DNA from 4 places in the Bradyrhizobium sp. GW821-FHT12B03 genome. Region 1 is predicted to be linked to each of the others. Evidence: predicted binding sites of a transcription regulator. Region 1 holds the regulator's gene; each other region holds the start of a gene.

Region 1 (3,658 bases):
CGCCACGCCCGAGGTGAAATCGAGATAACGATCGCCATTGGTTGCAATCAGCCAGCACCCCTCGCCGCGCTCGAAACCGAGGTCGGCCCTGGCGAAAACGGGGAGCAAATGCGGCGCTGCGCTGTTCGTCATGACGGTCACTTGATGTTGCGGACGGCATGAGCGTGCATTGCGCAACGCACCCTGACCGGCCCGGAAAACGAAACGTGCCGCCTTTTAAGGGCGGCACGCGTCACTATCTTATGCCGGGTAGAACGGGTGTCAATGCCGCCCGAAAGCCTCGCGAAACGCTGAATCCGTAGTCTTGCGGTGCCGAATTTGCGGGGTTTTGGCCACGGAACATGTGGAAGCGAGTCGGCGGACTCTTGCGCGTGAGTCACGCCATATTGTAGCGTTTGGCTTGTCAGATACGACATCTCGTGCAGCGGTTCTGATCCTCTAAGTCCTCATGTACCGGCGTAGACGTTCGGGCGTTATCGGCGCGCCCGGCGAGCCTTAAGGGATTCTGACGGCACGGGTTTTTCGAGGCTTAGGCATTCGCCGCGAGGCGCCAGGATGGCAGCCGCACGGCGAGGGAAAGGGTGCAATGACGGTTTTGACCTGGTCCGACGATCGCGTCGAGCAGTTGAAAAAGCTCTGGGAGGCCGGATTATCGGCCAGCCAGATCGCAGCAGAGCTCGGCAATGTGACCCGCAACGCCGTGATCGGAAAGGTGCACAGGCTCGGCCTGTCCGGCCGCGCCAAGAGCCCCTCATCGGCGGCTCCCCGGCCGCGCAAGGCGCGTCCCGCACAGCACATGATGCGGGTGAGCCGCCCGATCGCACGCGGCAACACCGCGCTGGCGCAGGCCTTCGAGGTCGAGGTGGAGGCCGAACCGGTCACCTACGACAACGTGGTGCCGATGAGCCAGCGGCTGTCGCTGCTGGAATTGAACGAGGCGACCTGCCACTGGCCGGTCGGCGATCCCTCGAGCCCGGACTTCTTCTTCTGCGGCGGCAAGGCGCTCTCAGGCCTGCCCTACTGCGCCCAGCACTCGCGCGTGGCGTATCAACCGGCGGCGGACCGCCGGCGGGCGCCGGCGAAGCCCTCGCGGTGAGTTTGAGCTGAGATCAAGTGACGGCCGTCCCGCAATGGCGGCCCTGCAAACTCGATGTCGTCCCGGCGAAGGCCGGGACCCATAAACACCGAGTTCAATGGCTGAGCAAAAGGCCAACTCCGCGTCTTCGCCAAACCACGTTCGGTGGGTATGGGTCCCGGCCTTCGCCGGGACGACATGGAGAGTGCGGTTGCGGCCCGCTAAATCAACTCGCAAACCTTACGTCTGCTCCGCCTTCGCGAAACGGTCGTCCAGCGCGTAACCCGCGCCGCGCACCGTGCGGATCGGGTCCTGCTCGCGGCCGAGATTGAGCAGCTTGCGCAGACGGCCGATGTGAACGTCGACGGTGCGCTCGTCGATATAGATGTCGCGGCCCCAGACGCTGTCGAGCAGCTGCTCGCGCGAGAACACGCGGCCGGGATGCTCCAGGAAGAACTCCAGCAGGCGATATTCGGTCGGGCCGAGATCGATCGGCCGGCCGGAGCGCGCGACGCGACGCTTGTCGCGGTCGAGCTCGATGTCGCCATAGGCGAGCACCGTGGCGAGCCGCTCCGGGCTTGCGCGCCGCAAGAGGCCCTTCACGCGCGCCAGCAGCTCGGGCACCGAGAACGGCTTGACGATGTAATCGTCGGCACCGGTCGCAAGACCCCGCACCCGCTCGCTCTCCTCGCCGCGCGCGGTGAGCATGATGATCGGGAGCTGCTTGGTCTCGGGCCGGGTGCGCAGCCGCCGGCACAGCTCGATGCCCGACAGGCCCGGCAGCATCCAGTCCAGCACGATCAGATCGGGGATGTGCTCCTTGAGGCGGGTGTCGGCGTCGTCGCCGCGCATCACCGTCTCGACGTCATAGCCGTCGCCTTCGAGGTTGTAGCGGAGAAGCTCGGTGAGAGCTTCCTCGTCCTCAACCACCATAATGCGTGCGCCCATGGTGTCGTCGCTCCTTGCGTCTTCAGGTATTCGGGACCGTCGTGGCGAAGGTCGTCATGTCGCCCTTCGGCCGCTTGTCGGTGATCGCCTGGCCCTCGATCATGTAGAACACGGTCTCGGCGATGTTGGTGGCGTGGTCGCCGATCCGCTCGATGTTCTTGGCGCAGAACATCAGATGGATGCAGAACGAGATGTTGCGCGGATCCTCCATCATGTAGGTGAGGAGCTCGCGGAACAGCGAGGTGCAGATGGCGTCGACTTCCTCGTCGCCCTTCCACACCGCCATCGCCGCCGGCAGATCGTGCGCGGCATAGGCGTCCAGCACCGACTTGACCTGCTGCTGCACGAGGTCGGTCATGTGCTCCAGGCCGCGGAACAGCTTGAGCGGATGGAAGTCCGTCTCCAGCGCCGCGACGCGCTTGCCCATGTTCTTGGCGAGGTCGCCGATGCGCTCGAGATCGGTCGCAACGCGCATGGCGCCGACGATCTCGCGCAGATCGACCGCCATCGGCTGGCGGCGGGCGATGGTGAGCACGGCGCGCTCCTCGATGCGCTTCTGCAGCGCGTCGAGCTCGGTGTCGGTGGCGACGACGCGCTGGCCGAGCGGGACGTCGCGGCGGATCAGCGCGTCGACGGAATCGACGATCATGCGCTCGGCAATCCCGCCCATCTCGGCGACCAGCCGGGTGAGTTCCTGGAGGTCGGTGTCGAAGGCCTTTGCGGTATGTTCAGAACCCATGTCCCGTCTCCTCAGCCGAACCGGCCGGTGATGTAATCCTGCGTGCGCCGATCGCTCGGCGACGTGAAGATCTTGCTGGTGTCGTCGAACTCGATCAGCTCGCCGAGATACATGAAGGCAGTCTTGTCGGAGACGCGGGCCGCCTGCTGCATGTTGTGGGTGACGATCGCGATCGTGTAGTTCTCGGACAGTTCCTGGATCAGCTCCTCGACCTTGGCGGTCGAGATCGGGTCGAGCGCCGAGCAGGGCTCGTCGAACAGGATCACTTCAGGCCGCACCGCCACGGTACGGGCGATGCAGAGACGCTGCTGCTGGCCGCCGGAGAGCGACAGGCCGGAGGCGTTGAGCTTGTCCTTGACCTCGTTCCACAGCGCGCCGCCGCGCAGCGCCTTCTCGACGCGACCGTCCATCTCGGACTTCGAGATCTTCTCATAGAGGCGGATGCCGAAGGCGATGTTCTCGTAGATCGTCATCGGGAACGGCGTCGGCTTCTGGAACACCATGCCGACGCGGGCGCGCAGCAGGTTGAGGTCGAGCTTGCCGTCGAGGATGTTGGTCTGGTCGAGCATCAGCTGGCCGGTGGCGCGCTGGCCCGGATAGAGGTCGTACATCCGGTTGAAGATGCGCAGCAGGGTCGACTTGCCGCAGCCGGACGGGCCGATGAACGCGGTGACGCGGTTGGTGCCGAGCGTCAGGTTGATGTTCTTCAGCGCGTGGTGCTCGCCGTAATAGAAGTTGAGGTTGCGCACCGTCACCTTGGCGGGGGCCTCGGGCAATACCGCTGCCTGCGGCAAACCACCAGCCGCGCTCATCGATACGGAAAGCTCACTCATTTTGCGGTCCTCTCGGCGCCAAGGATGCGCGCGCCAATGTTCAGGGCAAGCACGGTAATCGTG
Region 2 (3,658 bases), on a different contig from region 1:
GTCATCGGAGCCGGCGTGGTCGGGCTCGCGGTGGCTCGAAAGCTCGCCCAGGCCGGGCGCGAGGTCATCGTGCTCGAGGAAGCCGAGGCCATCGGCACCATCACCTCCTCGCGCAACAGCGAGGTGATCCATGCCGGGATCTACTACCGCGCCGGGAGCTGGATGGCGCGCATGTGCGTCGACGGCAAGCATGCGCTCTACCGCTACTGCGGCGAGCGCGGCATCCCGCACAGGAATTGCGGCAAGCTGATCGTCGCGACCAATGCGAAGGAAACCGAGAAGCTGCAATCGATCAAGGCGCACGCCGAAGCCAACGGCGTGCTCGACATGCAGCTGCTCACAGGCGAGGCCGCACGCGCGCTGGAGCCGGCGCTCGCCTGCGACGCCGCGCTGCTCTCGCCCTCGACCGGCATCATCGACAGCCACGCCTACATGCTCTCGCTCCGCGGTGAGGCCGAGGAAGCCGGCGCAGCCTTCGCGTTCCACACCCCGCTGATCCGCGCCAAGGTGGTCGCCGGCGTGATCGAGGTCGAGGCCGGCGGCGAGGCGCCGATGACGCTGCAATGCAGCCTCCTCGTCAACGCTGCGGGCCTCGCGGCGACGACGGTGGCGCGCACCATCGACGGCATGCCGCTGGACCGGATTCCGCCGGCCTATCTCGCCAAGGGAAACTACTTCAGCTGCAACGCCAGGGCACCGTTCTCGCGCCTGATCTATCCGGTGCCCGAGCCCGGCGGCCTCGGCGTGCATTTGACGCTGGATATGGCGGGGCAGGCGCGCTTCGGCCCTGACGTCGAGTGGATCGAGACGATCAACTACGAGGTCGATCCGTCACGCGCCGAGCGCTTCTATCCGGCGATCCGAAAGTACTGGCCGACGCTGCCCGACGGCGCATTGATGCCGAGCTATTCGGGCATCCGCCCGAAGATCGTGCCGCCGGCGGTGGCCACGCAGGACTTCCTGATGCAGGGCCCGCGCGATCACGGCATCGCAGGCCTGATCAACCTGTTCGGCATCGAATCGCCGGGACTGACGTCCTCGCTCGCGATCGCAGATCACGTCGCCGAGCTCGCAGACATTTAAACGCCGCGCAAAGATCTTTGCACGGTCAAGCACCTTCCAGCAGGGATGAGCGCAACGGCACTCACCCCTGCCTGAAAGGGTGCGATCAAACTCTACGCTGATACGGGGGTTACTAGTGAAGCGTGTCGCCGGTGTGCTTCAGACGCTCGATCTGGTCCTTGACCATCAACTTCCGGCGCTTCAACTCAACAATTTGCAGGTCGTCTGTTGAAAGGTGCACGAGAGCTTCGTGCAATTCGTTTTCGAGAGTTTTGTGCTTCCGTTCCAATTCAACCAGATGTGCCTGAATTGTCATTCGAAACCTCCTCGGTAGGGGTGAACCTTGGATTCGATCCGGACGAGGAAGTGTACATCACCGATTCGTTCTGTCGATGGGTATCCGTCGTCGTAGCGTCATTTTTGAAAATTCATATGTAACGAAGCGTGAGTAAGGGAACCACGTTGGAAAAATCCATGATATCAATGCGCTTGCGCAGCGCCGCAACGAACCATCGAAATATCTTGCGAGAGATCGGTGAGCGACGGCCCGAGATCGCTTGCGGTCACGGCGCGCAAGGACGATAATTTCCACAGGGCATCCACAGCCTTAATCTCACGCCTATCGGTTTTTCGGCCACCGCAGACATGACCCATGAAGACGAGCGCGAACTCGAAGCCGAGCTCGCCCGGTTGCAGCAGGAACACCGAGATCTCGACGCGGCGATCGATGCCCTGCATCAATCGCCTGCCCCCGACCTATTGCGGCTACAGCGGCTGAAGAAGCGCAAGCTGTTGTTACGCGACAGGATCGCGTTCATCGAAGACCAGATCACGCCCGACATCATCGCCTGATCCGTATCGCCTGATCCGTGAGCGGCCTTTTCGCGGCGGCCCGCCGCATCTGAATCCACTTGACTCCAAAAGAACAAAATAGGAACATTTGGACGTTCAACGCCCCAGGAACCGCCCAAGGACAACCCGCAAGGACACCGCAGATGTCGGCAACCGCCCTTCTCGACAACAGCCATTATGAACAGGCCTGCGATCAGGCGATCGCGATGTGCGACGGCAATCTGCGCAGCACCATCAAGGCGCTGATCATGGCCAACGAATATCTGGAGGCAGAGCTGGAGGAATTGCAGGCGGCGATCTCCGCCGGCTGCATTCCGGAGACCTCTCGCAGCAAGGCGCGGAGCAGCGCCGCCTAATGTTGATGACCGGAGCAACGCCATGTCGGACGTCACCTACTACGTTGCAATGCCCTTCCTGATCGATGAGGACGGATCGCCGGTCGCGGGCGCGGCCGAGGAATGTCAGTCCTCAACGGCAGCGCTGCGGCGCGCCGAGATTCTGGCACGCGGTGCCGGCCATATCGGCGCGGTCGCATTTTGCCGCAGCGGCGATCCCATGACCGGCGAATTCGGCGACGCCACGCTGCTGCGCAAATTCGGCAACGTGCCGGAAGATCTCGCCACGCTCTGAAGGTCAGTTGCCGAGAAGGTCAGTTGCTGACGAGCCTGATCCGCGGCTCGTGCCGCCGGCGCGCCTTGCGGACATACATGGCGGCATCGGCCTCTTCCAGGGCGCGGCCTGCATCGGAGTGCGCCCCCAGCAGCGCGACGCCGGCGGAAGCGCCCGCGGTCACATGCTGGCCGCGAAAGACGAAGGATAATTCGTCGATCGCCTGCTCGAAGGCCGCGGCCTTGGCCTTGGCATCGGTCTCGTTGAGATTCCACAGCAGCAGCGCGAACTCGTCGCCGCCGAGCCGGCCGACGACATCAGAGGCGCGAACCTGCCGCGTCAGCGCGCCGACGATCGCCTTGAGCACTTCGTCGCCGGCAGCGTGGCCGAAGGAATCGTTGATCGGCTTCAGCCGATCGACGTCGAGCACGATCAGCGCGCCGGTGGCGCGATAGCGCTTCATGTAGGCAATGGCGCGCGCAAGCTCGCGCTCGAAGCCGCGCCGGTTCGGAATCTCGAGCAGGAAATCGGTGTCGGCGGCCGCCTCGAGTTCCGAGATCCGCCGCATGGCCGCCTTGAGCTTGCTCCGCAGGCCGCGGATGGTCTTGGCGTCCTGCCTGGCGCCGTCGTCGGCCGACGCGCCGCGCCGCGCGGCCTTGGCCGGGCGGCTGGCCGGCCCCTTGGGGGCTGCTTTGGATCGGCTGGCGCTGGTCTTCCGGCCCTTTTTGGCCTTCGCAGCGTTCGCCCTTTTTGGTTTCTTCATGGGCATCCTGCTCAATGAAGGCTTGCGGGGATTCACCAAGACAGGATAGTGCATTCCCTTCTCCTTGCCACCGCCTTGCGATCCGCCGGCCGGAACCGTTAGTCTGGCCTATGTTTCTGTTTTCCCGAGAACAATTGACGTCATGACCGCGCCGATCGCCATTATCATGGGAAGCCAGTCGGACTGGGACACGATGCGGCATGCCGCCGACACGCTCGAGGCGCTCGGCGTTGCCGCCGAGACCCGCATCGTTTCGGCACACCGCACGCCCGACCGGCTGGTCGCTTTCGCCAAGGGCGCCAAGGCGGCGGGTTACAAGATCATCATCGCCGGCGCGGGCGGCGCAGCACATCTGCCGGGCATGGCGGCGGC
Region 3 (3,658 bases), on a different contig from region 1:
CTCAGCGAGCACCAGGTGCGTCCGGCCGACTTCAACCAGTACGGCACGCGCCGCGGCAACCATGAAGTGATGATGCGCGGCACCTTCGCCAACATCCGCATCAAGAACTTCATGCTGAAGGGCGCGGATGGAAATATTCCGGAAGGCGGTCTCACCAAGCACTGGCCCGACGGCGAGCAGATGTCGATCTACGACGCCGCGATGAAGTACCAGCAGGAGCAGGTGCCGCTGGTGGTGTTCGCCGGTGCCGAATACGGCAACGGCTCCTCGCGCGACTGGGCTGCGAAGGGCACGCGTCTGCTCGGCGTGCGCGCCGTGATCTGCCAGAGCTTCGAGCGCATCCATCGCTCCAACCTGGTCGGTATGGGCGTGCTGCCACTGACCTTCGAGGACGGCACCTCCTGGTCGTCGCTCGGTCTGAAGGGCGACGAGAAGGTCACGCTGCGTGGCCTCGTCGGCGATCTGAAGCCGCGTCAGAAGCTGACCGCGGAGATCGTCTCCGGCGATGGTTCGTTGCAGCGCGTTTCGCTGCTCTGCCGCATCGATACGCTGGACGAGCTCGATTACTACCGCAACGGCGGCATCCTGCACTACGTGCTGCGCAAGCTCGCGGCGTAAGCGCGGATTTGTGAACGGTGGCTCACTGCGAAGTGAGTAGAAGGTTAAACGAAGGCGGCCTATCACAAGGCCGCCTTCACGCGTTTGCGGCATGCTTCGGATGGGCCCGCCCGGCGGAAATTCCAGCCAGGACGGTTGAGTGTGCCGTGCCCCGTAAGACTACGGTGACCATCAGGCGATAAGATTTCCCTTCCCACGAGCTTTGGTGTGCGGCGTTCGACATGACAACAATGACGGCTTCTCATCTGATTTCACGCTGGTCCGGTGCCCTCTGGTCGGGAGCGCTCGGTCTCTGTGCGATCGTCGCCGTCATCCGTCCCGCCGAGGCCGATCCCCGCGCCGTGGTTGAGCTCTTCACCTCGCAGGGCTGCTCGTCCTGCCCGCCCGCCGACCAGATCATCGGCGATCTCTCCAAAGACCCGTCGATCATCGCGCTGAGCATGCCGATCGATTATTGGGATTATCTCGGCTGGAAGGACACGCTGGCGGATTCGCGCTTCTCGGCGCGGCAGCGCGCTTATTCGCGCATGCGCGGCGACCGCGAGGTCTACACGCCGCAGGTCGTGGTCAACGGCTCAACGCATGTCATCGGCAGCGATCGTGCCGGCATCGAGAGCGCGATCGGCAGGACCGACAAAGGCACGGGCGTGATGAGCGTGCCGGTGACGATGTCGCTCTCGGGCAGGCAGATCAACGTATCGGTGGCCGCGAGCAAGGAGCCCGCGATCGCGCACGGCGAAGTCTGGATCTGCTCGATCGCGAGGTCGGTGCCGATCGCGATCAGCCGCGGCGAGAATCGCGGACAGCAGGTCACCTATCACAACGTCGTGCGCAATCTGCTCAAGGTCGGCGACTGGACCGGACGTCCGGAAAGCTGGACGGTGCCGATCGAGAACCTCACGCGCGACGGCGTCGACGGCGCCGTGGTCTATGTCCAGGACGGCAGCCGCGAGAAGCCCGGCCCGATGCTGGGCGCGGCGTACACGTCGCTGCACTGAAGCGCACGCTTCGCATTCTTCCTGATGCGCGGGTCTGGCTCTGTCTCCTCATGGTGAGGAGCGCGCCCCTTGCGCGCGTCTCGAACCATGAGAGGCCCCGCTGATGCCGCTCGGGCCTCGATCCTTCGAGACGCCGCGCAAAGAGCGCGGCCCCTCAGGATGAGGGGAGAGAGTGTGCGCAGTGGTGGAGAGAAGTTCGTCGAGCCGGAAACATCCCGACACAAACAAAAAAGGACCAACTTGCGTTGGCCCTCCTTGTCGCGCGTACAGACCCGATCCTGTTCGACCCCGGGGGGCTGGGGGCTGAGGAATCCGGAACCGAAAGGACCGGGTCAACGCACACAAGTCTTTTCGCAGTGCAGGGCGGCAGGCGCTGGGCGGAAAAGCGGCGAGACTATGATTCCTGCTAACGATCCCGTGACGGTTCGCCGCGACAGAGTTCCACCGTTGCGTGTGCTCCGATTCGCGCGCGATTCGATGGGTTGCACCGAGAGTTCTTAAAGAGCGCCCTCGAGGAGCCCCTTGCGGCGGGGAACGGTTGGCGCAATCATGCAACTGTCATGATCCGCGGTTCCGGGGACGGTCTTCGCGGACGCGATCATGCTGTGCGATGAGGAGGCGCTTCCCATGAGTCTGACGTCGGAGGATGCCGATCCGAGCGAGCAGCGCGCGGCGGCGCGTCCCGCCGCTGCGAATGCGCAGCCGAACCAGGTGACCTTCAACCGGCTCGAGCTGCGCCGAATTCTCAATCTCTACGGCCGCATGGTCGCCGACGGCGAATGGCGCGACTATGCCATCGACTTCCTGAAGGACCGTGCGGTGTTCTCGGTCTATCGCCGCGCCTCGGAAGTGCCGATCTATCGCATCGAGAAGGATCCGCGGCTCGCGCGCAAGCAGGGCATGTACAGCGTGATCTCGGCGACCGGCCTGATCCTGCGCCGCGGCCATGAGCTGGAGCGCGTGCTGCTGGCGATCGATCGCAAGCTGGCGGTGGTGTAGCGGCACGGACGACGCCGTGAAACTGGCAATTGGCGGTGGTTAATCCGCACGAGCGGTGCCGTGGGGTGGGCAAAGGCGCATAGCGCCGTGCCCACGTCTTTTCCCGATCGCGACAAGTCGTGGGCACGCTTCCGCCTTCGCTCTACGAGCTACGGCGGACGAGTCGCTTTGCCACCTGACGAGACCTACTTCTCCGGCACCGTCTTCGCGCCCTCGCCGAGGTCACGCTGCATCATCACCGTGTCCAGCCAGCGGCCGAATTTCAGCCCGACATTGGGATGCGTGCCGATCATCCTGAAGCCACCCTTGGCGTGCACGCCGATCGAGCCGGCATTGGCGGAATCGCCGATCACCGCGATCATCTGGCGGAAGCCGCGCGCCTCGCATTCCGTGATCAGCCGTTCCAGCAGCTTTGAGCCGACGCCGCGGCGGTGGAAAGAGGGATCGAGATAGATCGAGTTCTCGACCGTGAAACGATAGGCCGGCCGCGGCCGGTAGGCGCCGGCATAGGCATAGCCGGCGACGCGACCGTCGATGATGGCGACGAAATAGGGATAACCGCCGTCGACCAGCGTGCGGTAGCGCCGCGTCATCTCGGCGAGGTCAGGCGGTTCCAGCTCGAACGTCGCCGTGCCTTCGCGGACGGCCTGCTGGTAGATCGCGGTGATGGCGGGGAGGTCGGCCTCGGTCGTGGGCCTGATTTCGGGTGTGGACATGGCGCGAAGATTAAAGCCTTCCCGCGGCGGCTGGAAGAGGCCGGCAGCCTCTCCACGTCGTCCATTGCGAGCGCAGCGATGCAATCCAGAAATGCATCCGCGGAGGGGCTCCGGATTGCTTGGTCGCAAGGGCGCCTCGCTATGGAATCCGCGGCGGCCGCCCGCCCAAACAAAAACCCCGGCCTTGCGGCCGGGGTTCGTATCCGTTCTCTCGTCGTGGCGCTTAATCGCGCTGGCCGAGAAGCTGCAACAGCAGCGTGAACAGGTTGATGAAGTTCAGGTACAGCGACAGCGCGCCGGTGATGGCCGCACGCTCTGCGATGTCAC
Region 4 (3,658 bases), on a different contig from region 1:
CGAGGATGATCAGTGCCGCGGCCTGGTCGCCGTCGAGCAGCGGATTCCAGTCGATGCCCATGCCTCGCAGATACCGCGACAGCACGCCGAGCGAGGGATGCAGCATGAAGATCCAGAGCACGCCGACGACGGGCGGTGCGACCGCATAGGGCCAGATCAGCAGCGTGCGGTAGAGCATCGAGCCGCGCAGCGGCTTGTCGGCCATCACGGCCAGCAGCAGCGCAAAGGACAACGACGACACCGCGATCGCGAACGAGAAGAAGAAGGTCCGGACGATCGCTTCGAAATAGGCGCGGTCCCTGAACAGCTCGACGTAATTGTCGAACCAGACGAAGCTCGTCGACAGTCCGAAGGCGTCCTGGAGCAGGAAGGACTGGATCACCGCCTGCAAGGCCGGCCAGTAGAAGAAAATCAGGACGATCGCGAGCTGCGGCGCAACCAGCGCGTAAGGCAATAGCTTCGATTGGAAAATGGCTTGCTTTTGCATGATGGACGGCACCGGCAGGCCGCGTGGCCTGCCGGTGCCTTCGCCTTATTTTACAGCGGTCTTTTCGAACTGGCGCAGCATCGTGTTGCCGCGTTCGACGGCGGCGTCCAGCGCCTGCTTGGCGGTCTTCTTGCCGGCGAGCGCCTGCTCGATCTCTTCCGACCAGACGTCACGCAGCTGCACCATGTTGCCGAGGCGCAGACCGCGCGAATTGTCGGTCGGCTCCTTGTTGGTCAGCTCGATCAGCGGCGTCTCGAGATAGGGCTGGTCCTTGTAGAAGCCTTCCTCCTTCGCCTTGGCATAGGCCGCCTTGGTGATCGGCAGATAGCCCGAGGCCTTGTGGATGTAGACCTGGCGATCGGTGTCGGAGAGGAAGGTCAGGAACTTGGCCACGCCCTTGTATTCCTCGGCCGACTTGCCGCCCATGACCCAGAGTGAAGCGCCGCCGATAATCGAGTTCTGCGGTGCGCCCTTGACGTCGGGATAATACGGCATCGGCACGGCGGTGAAGGCGAACTTGGCCTGCGCCTTGACGTTGCCGAAGAACGCCGACGAGGTCAGGTAGATCGGGCATTCGCCCGAGGTGAAGCGGCCTTCGCCGGTGTTGGTGCGGCCGGCATAGTCGTAGACCTTGGTCTTCTGCAGCTCGACCAGGGTTTCGAGGTGCTTGACCTGAAGCGGTCCGTTGAACTCCAGCACGGTGTCGAAGCCGTCGAGGCCGTTGGCCTTGCTGGCAAGCGGCAAATTGTGCCAGGCGGAGAGCTGCTCGAGGTTGACCCAGGTGATCCAGGAGCCGGAGAAGCCGCAGGTGTCGTGACCTGAAGCCTTCAACTTCTTGGCGGCCTCGAATGTTTCAGGCCACGTCTTGGGGATCTCGACGTTGGCCTTCTTCAGCTCGTCGAGGTTGACCCACATCACGGTGGACGACGAGTTGAACGGGAACGACAGCATCTCGCCCTTCGAGGTCGAGTAGTAGCCGGTGATCGCGGGCAGGTAGATCTTGGGATCGAACTTCTCGCCGGCCTCGGCCATCAGCTTGTAGACCGGCTTCACCGCGCCGGTCGCGGCCATCATGGTCGCGGTGCCGACTTCGAACACCTGCATGATGTGCGGGGCGTTGCCGGCGCGGAACGCGGCGATGCCCGCGTTCATCGTATCGGGGTAGTTGCCCTTGTAGGTCGGGATGACCTTGTAGTCGGTCTGCGACGCGTTGAAGTCGGTGGCGAGCTTGACGATGACGTCGTTGTTGGCGCCGGTCATCGCGTGCCACCACTGGATTTCGGTCACGGCCAGCGCCGGCGAGGCCGACATGCCAACCGTGAGTGCAAATGCGGCAGCCGCCCCATAGTGTCGAAGAGCCATCAAGAAATCCTCCCTTGCCCGTCAATAAGAAGCGCTTGCGCTAGCAGCGCCATATGACGTTCACATGACTGTGTAAGCGGGAGAAACGAAAGCAGCAAGCGCGGCCAAATGGGAAGCCGTCAAATAGGCGAATGCGACACGGGCAGCCCGGTCCGTTCGCGCTGCACATGCGTGGTCGCGCCGCAGTGCGGCATCGTTCAGATCTCTCTAAACCTCTCCCGCTTGCGGGAGAGGTCGGCGCGCAGCGCCGGGTGAGGGCTTTCTGCACTTGGGGATTGTCCCGTTGCGGAGGCACCCTCTCCCCGACCCTCTCCCGCAAGCGGGAGAGGGAGCTCACCTGCCCCTGACGCTCGATCTTCGTCTTTATCTCAGCGCTTGCGCTCGGGGCCGCAGACCGTGCCGTTCTCGATCATCGCGTCGATCTCGGCCTTGGAATACCCGAACTCGCCCAGCACCTCCTGCGAGTGCTGGCTGAATTTCGGCGGCAGGCGGCGCAGGCTCGGCTTGCTGCGATCGAGCCGGATCGGCGAGGCCACGCCCTTGTACCAATCCTTCTCGATGACATCGCCGCGGGCGATGGTGTGCGGGTTGGTCAACGCCTGGTCGATCTTCTGCACGGGCCCTGCGGGAAGGCCGGCCGCGAGCAGGCGATTGCACAGCGGCTCGGCCTCGTGCTGGCTGAACACGGCGGCAAGCTCGGCGCGCAACGCCTCGCGGTTGGCGATGCGGTCCTTGTTGCGGGCAAAGCGCGGATCGGTGCCGAGCTCGGGCTTGCCGATTTCCTTGGCGAGCTTGCGGAAGGTGCCGTCATTGCCGACGCCGATGAAGATGTCGTCGGTCTTGGTCGGGAAGATCGCGTAAGGCACGAGGTTCGGGTGCTCGTTGCCGGTCAGGCCAGGCGGCTTGCCATGCATGAAATAGTTCGCGGTGTGCGGATGCATGATGGCAAGGCCGGTCTCGTACAGCGTTGTCTCCAGGAACTGGCCCTTGCCCGAGCGCTGCCGCTCCGACAGCGCCATCAGGATGCCGATCGCCGCATACAGGCCGGTGCCGATGTCGACCAGCGGCACGCCGATCCGCATCGGCCCGCTCTCGGGCGAGCCGGTCGCGGCGATCATGCCGGTCATGGCCTGGATGATGGCGTCATAGCCGGGATTGCCGCCGCGCGGGCCGTCGGCACCGAAGCCGCAGATCCGGCAATGCACGAGGCGCGGGAATTTCTTGCTGAGGATTTCGTTGCCGATGCCCCATTTCTCCAGCGTGCCCGGCTTGAAATTCTCGATCAGGACGTCGGCCGTCTCCAGCATCTTCAGCAGCACGATTCTGCCGCCCTCGGAGGCGAGGTCGAGGCCGATCGAGCGCTTGTTGCGGTTGATACCGATGAAATAGGCCGCATCCTCGTCGTGGAAGGGAGGGCCCCAGTCGCGCACCTCGTCGCCGGCGGGCGGCTCGACCTTGATCACGTCGGCGCCGTGGTCGGCGAGGATCTGGGTGCAGTAGGGACCGCCGAGCACGCGCGTGAGATCGATGACGCGCAGTCCGCTCATTGCGCCCAATGCTGCTTCAGTCATGCCTTCGCTTCCCCTGTATCGATATTTGATCACAGGCCTAGCGAGGTTTTTTTGCGCCAGCAATGGCTTGCTGCGTAGGGCCTCATGCGCTGCCGCAGCGCAATCCCGCAATGTGGGAAATCAGCGGAATGGCCGGCCCGAGGGGGATCCCGGGCCAGCCGATCCGCTTGACGATCAGACGACCGTCAGGCGAACGTCGACATTGCCGCGCGTGGCATTGGAATAGGGGCACACCTGG

What was found. The regulator PhoB, encoded in region 1, activates phosphate uptake and scavenging genes when phosphate is short. The targets are predictions, from matches to a motif close to TGTCATNNANCTGTCAT.
Region 2: AC1RUR_RS13620 (YdcH family protein) is a predicted target of PhoB. The motif match lies at 1,464-1,480, and genes of this name have one in related genera.
Region 3: AC1RUR_RS33390 (DUF2794 domain-containing protein) is a predicted target of PhoB. The motif match lies at 2,162-2,178, and genes of this name have one in related genera.
Region 4: ugpB (sn-glycerol-3-phosphate ABC transporter substrate-binding protein UgpB) is a predicted target of PhoB. The motif match lies at 1,903-1,919, and genes of this name have one in related genera.

Annotation. Positions count from the first base shown of each region.
Region 1 covers NZ_JBXAQU010000004.1:223,941-227,598, forward strand. Annotated here, with positions in the region: gene AC1RUR_RS10640 (aspartate aminotransferase family protein) at 1-132, opposite strand, end outside; gene AC1RUR_RS10645 (GcrA family cell cycle regulator) at 587-1,096, shown strand; gene phoB (phosphate regulon transcriptional regulator PhoB) at 1,316-2,023, opposite strand; gene phoU (phosphate signaling complex protein PhoU) at 2,046-2,762, opposite strand; gene pstB (phosphate ABC transporter ATP-binding protein PstB) at 2,774-3,595, opposite strand; gene pstA (phosphate ABC transporter permease PstA) at 3,592-3,658, opposite strand, start outside.
Region 2 covers NZ_JBXAQU010000006.1:49,564-53,221, forward strand. Annotated here, with positions in the region: gene AC1RUR_RS13615 (NAD(P)/FAD-dependent oxidoreductase) at 1-1,083, shown strand, start outside; gene AC1RUR_RS13620 (YdcH family protein) at 1,196-1,378, opposite strand; gene AC1RUR_RS13625 (YdcH family protein) at 1,708-1,914, shown strand; gene AC1RUR_RS13630 (hypothetical protein) at 2,058-2,270, shown strand; gene AC1RUR_RS13635 (hypothetical protein) at 2,293-2,544, shown strand; gene AC1RUR_RS13640 (GGDEF domain-containing protein) at 2,564-3,286, opposite strand; gene purE (5-(carboxyamino)imidazole ribonucleotide mutase) at 3,429-3,658, shown strand, end outside.
Region 3 covers NZ_JBXAQU010000024.1:58,495-62,152, forward strand. Annotated here, with positions in the region: gene acnA (aconitate hydratase AcnA) at 1-618, shown strand, start outside; gene AC1RUR_RS33385 (DUF1223 domain-containing protein) at 840-1,616, shown strand; gene AC1RUR_RS33390 (DUF2794 domain-containing protein) at 2,244-2,615, shown strand; gene AC1RUR_RS33395 (GNAT family N-acetyltransferase) at 2,801-3,331, opposite strand; gene AC1RUR_RS33400 (Bax inhibitor-1/YccA family protein) at 3,555-3,658, opposite strand, start outside.
Region 4 covers NZ_JBXAQU010000009.1:46,933-50,590, forward strand. Annotated here, with positions in the region: gene ugpA (sn-glycerol-3-phosphate ABC transporter permease UgpA) at 1-487, opposite strand, end outside; gene ugpB (sn-glycerol-3-phosphate ABC transporter substrate-binding protein UgpB) at 533-1,849, opposite strand; gene AC1RUR_RS18750 (CaiB/BaiF CoA transferase family protein) at 2,218-3,420, opposite strand; gene AC1RUR_RS18755 (organic hydroperoxide resistance protein) at 3,595-3,658, opposite strand, start outside.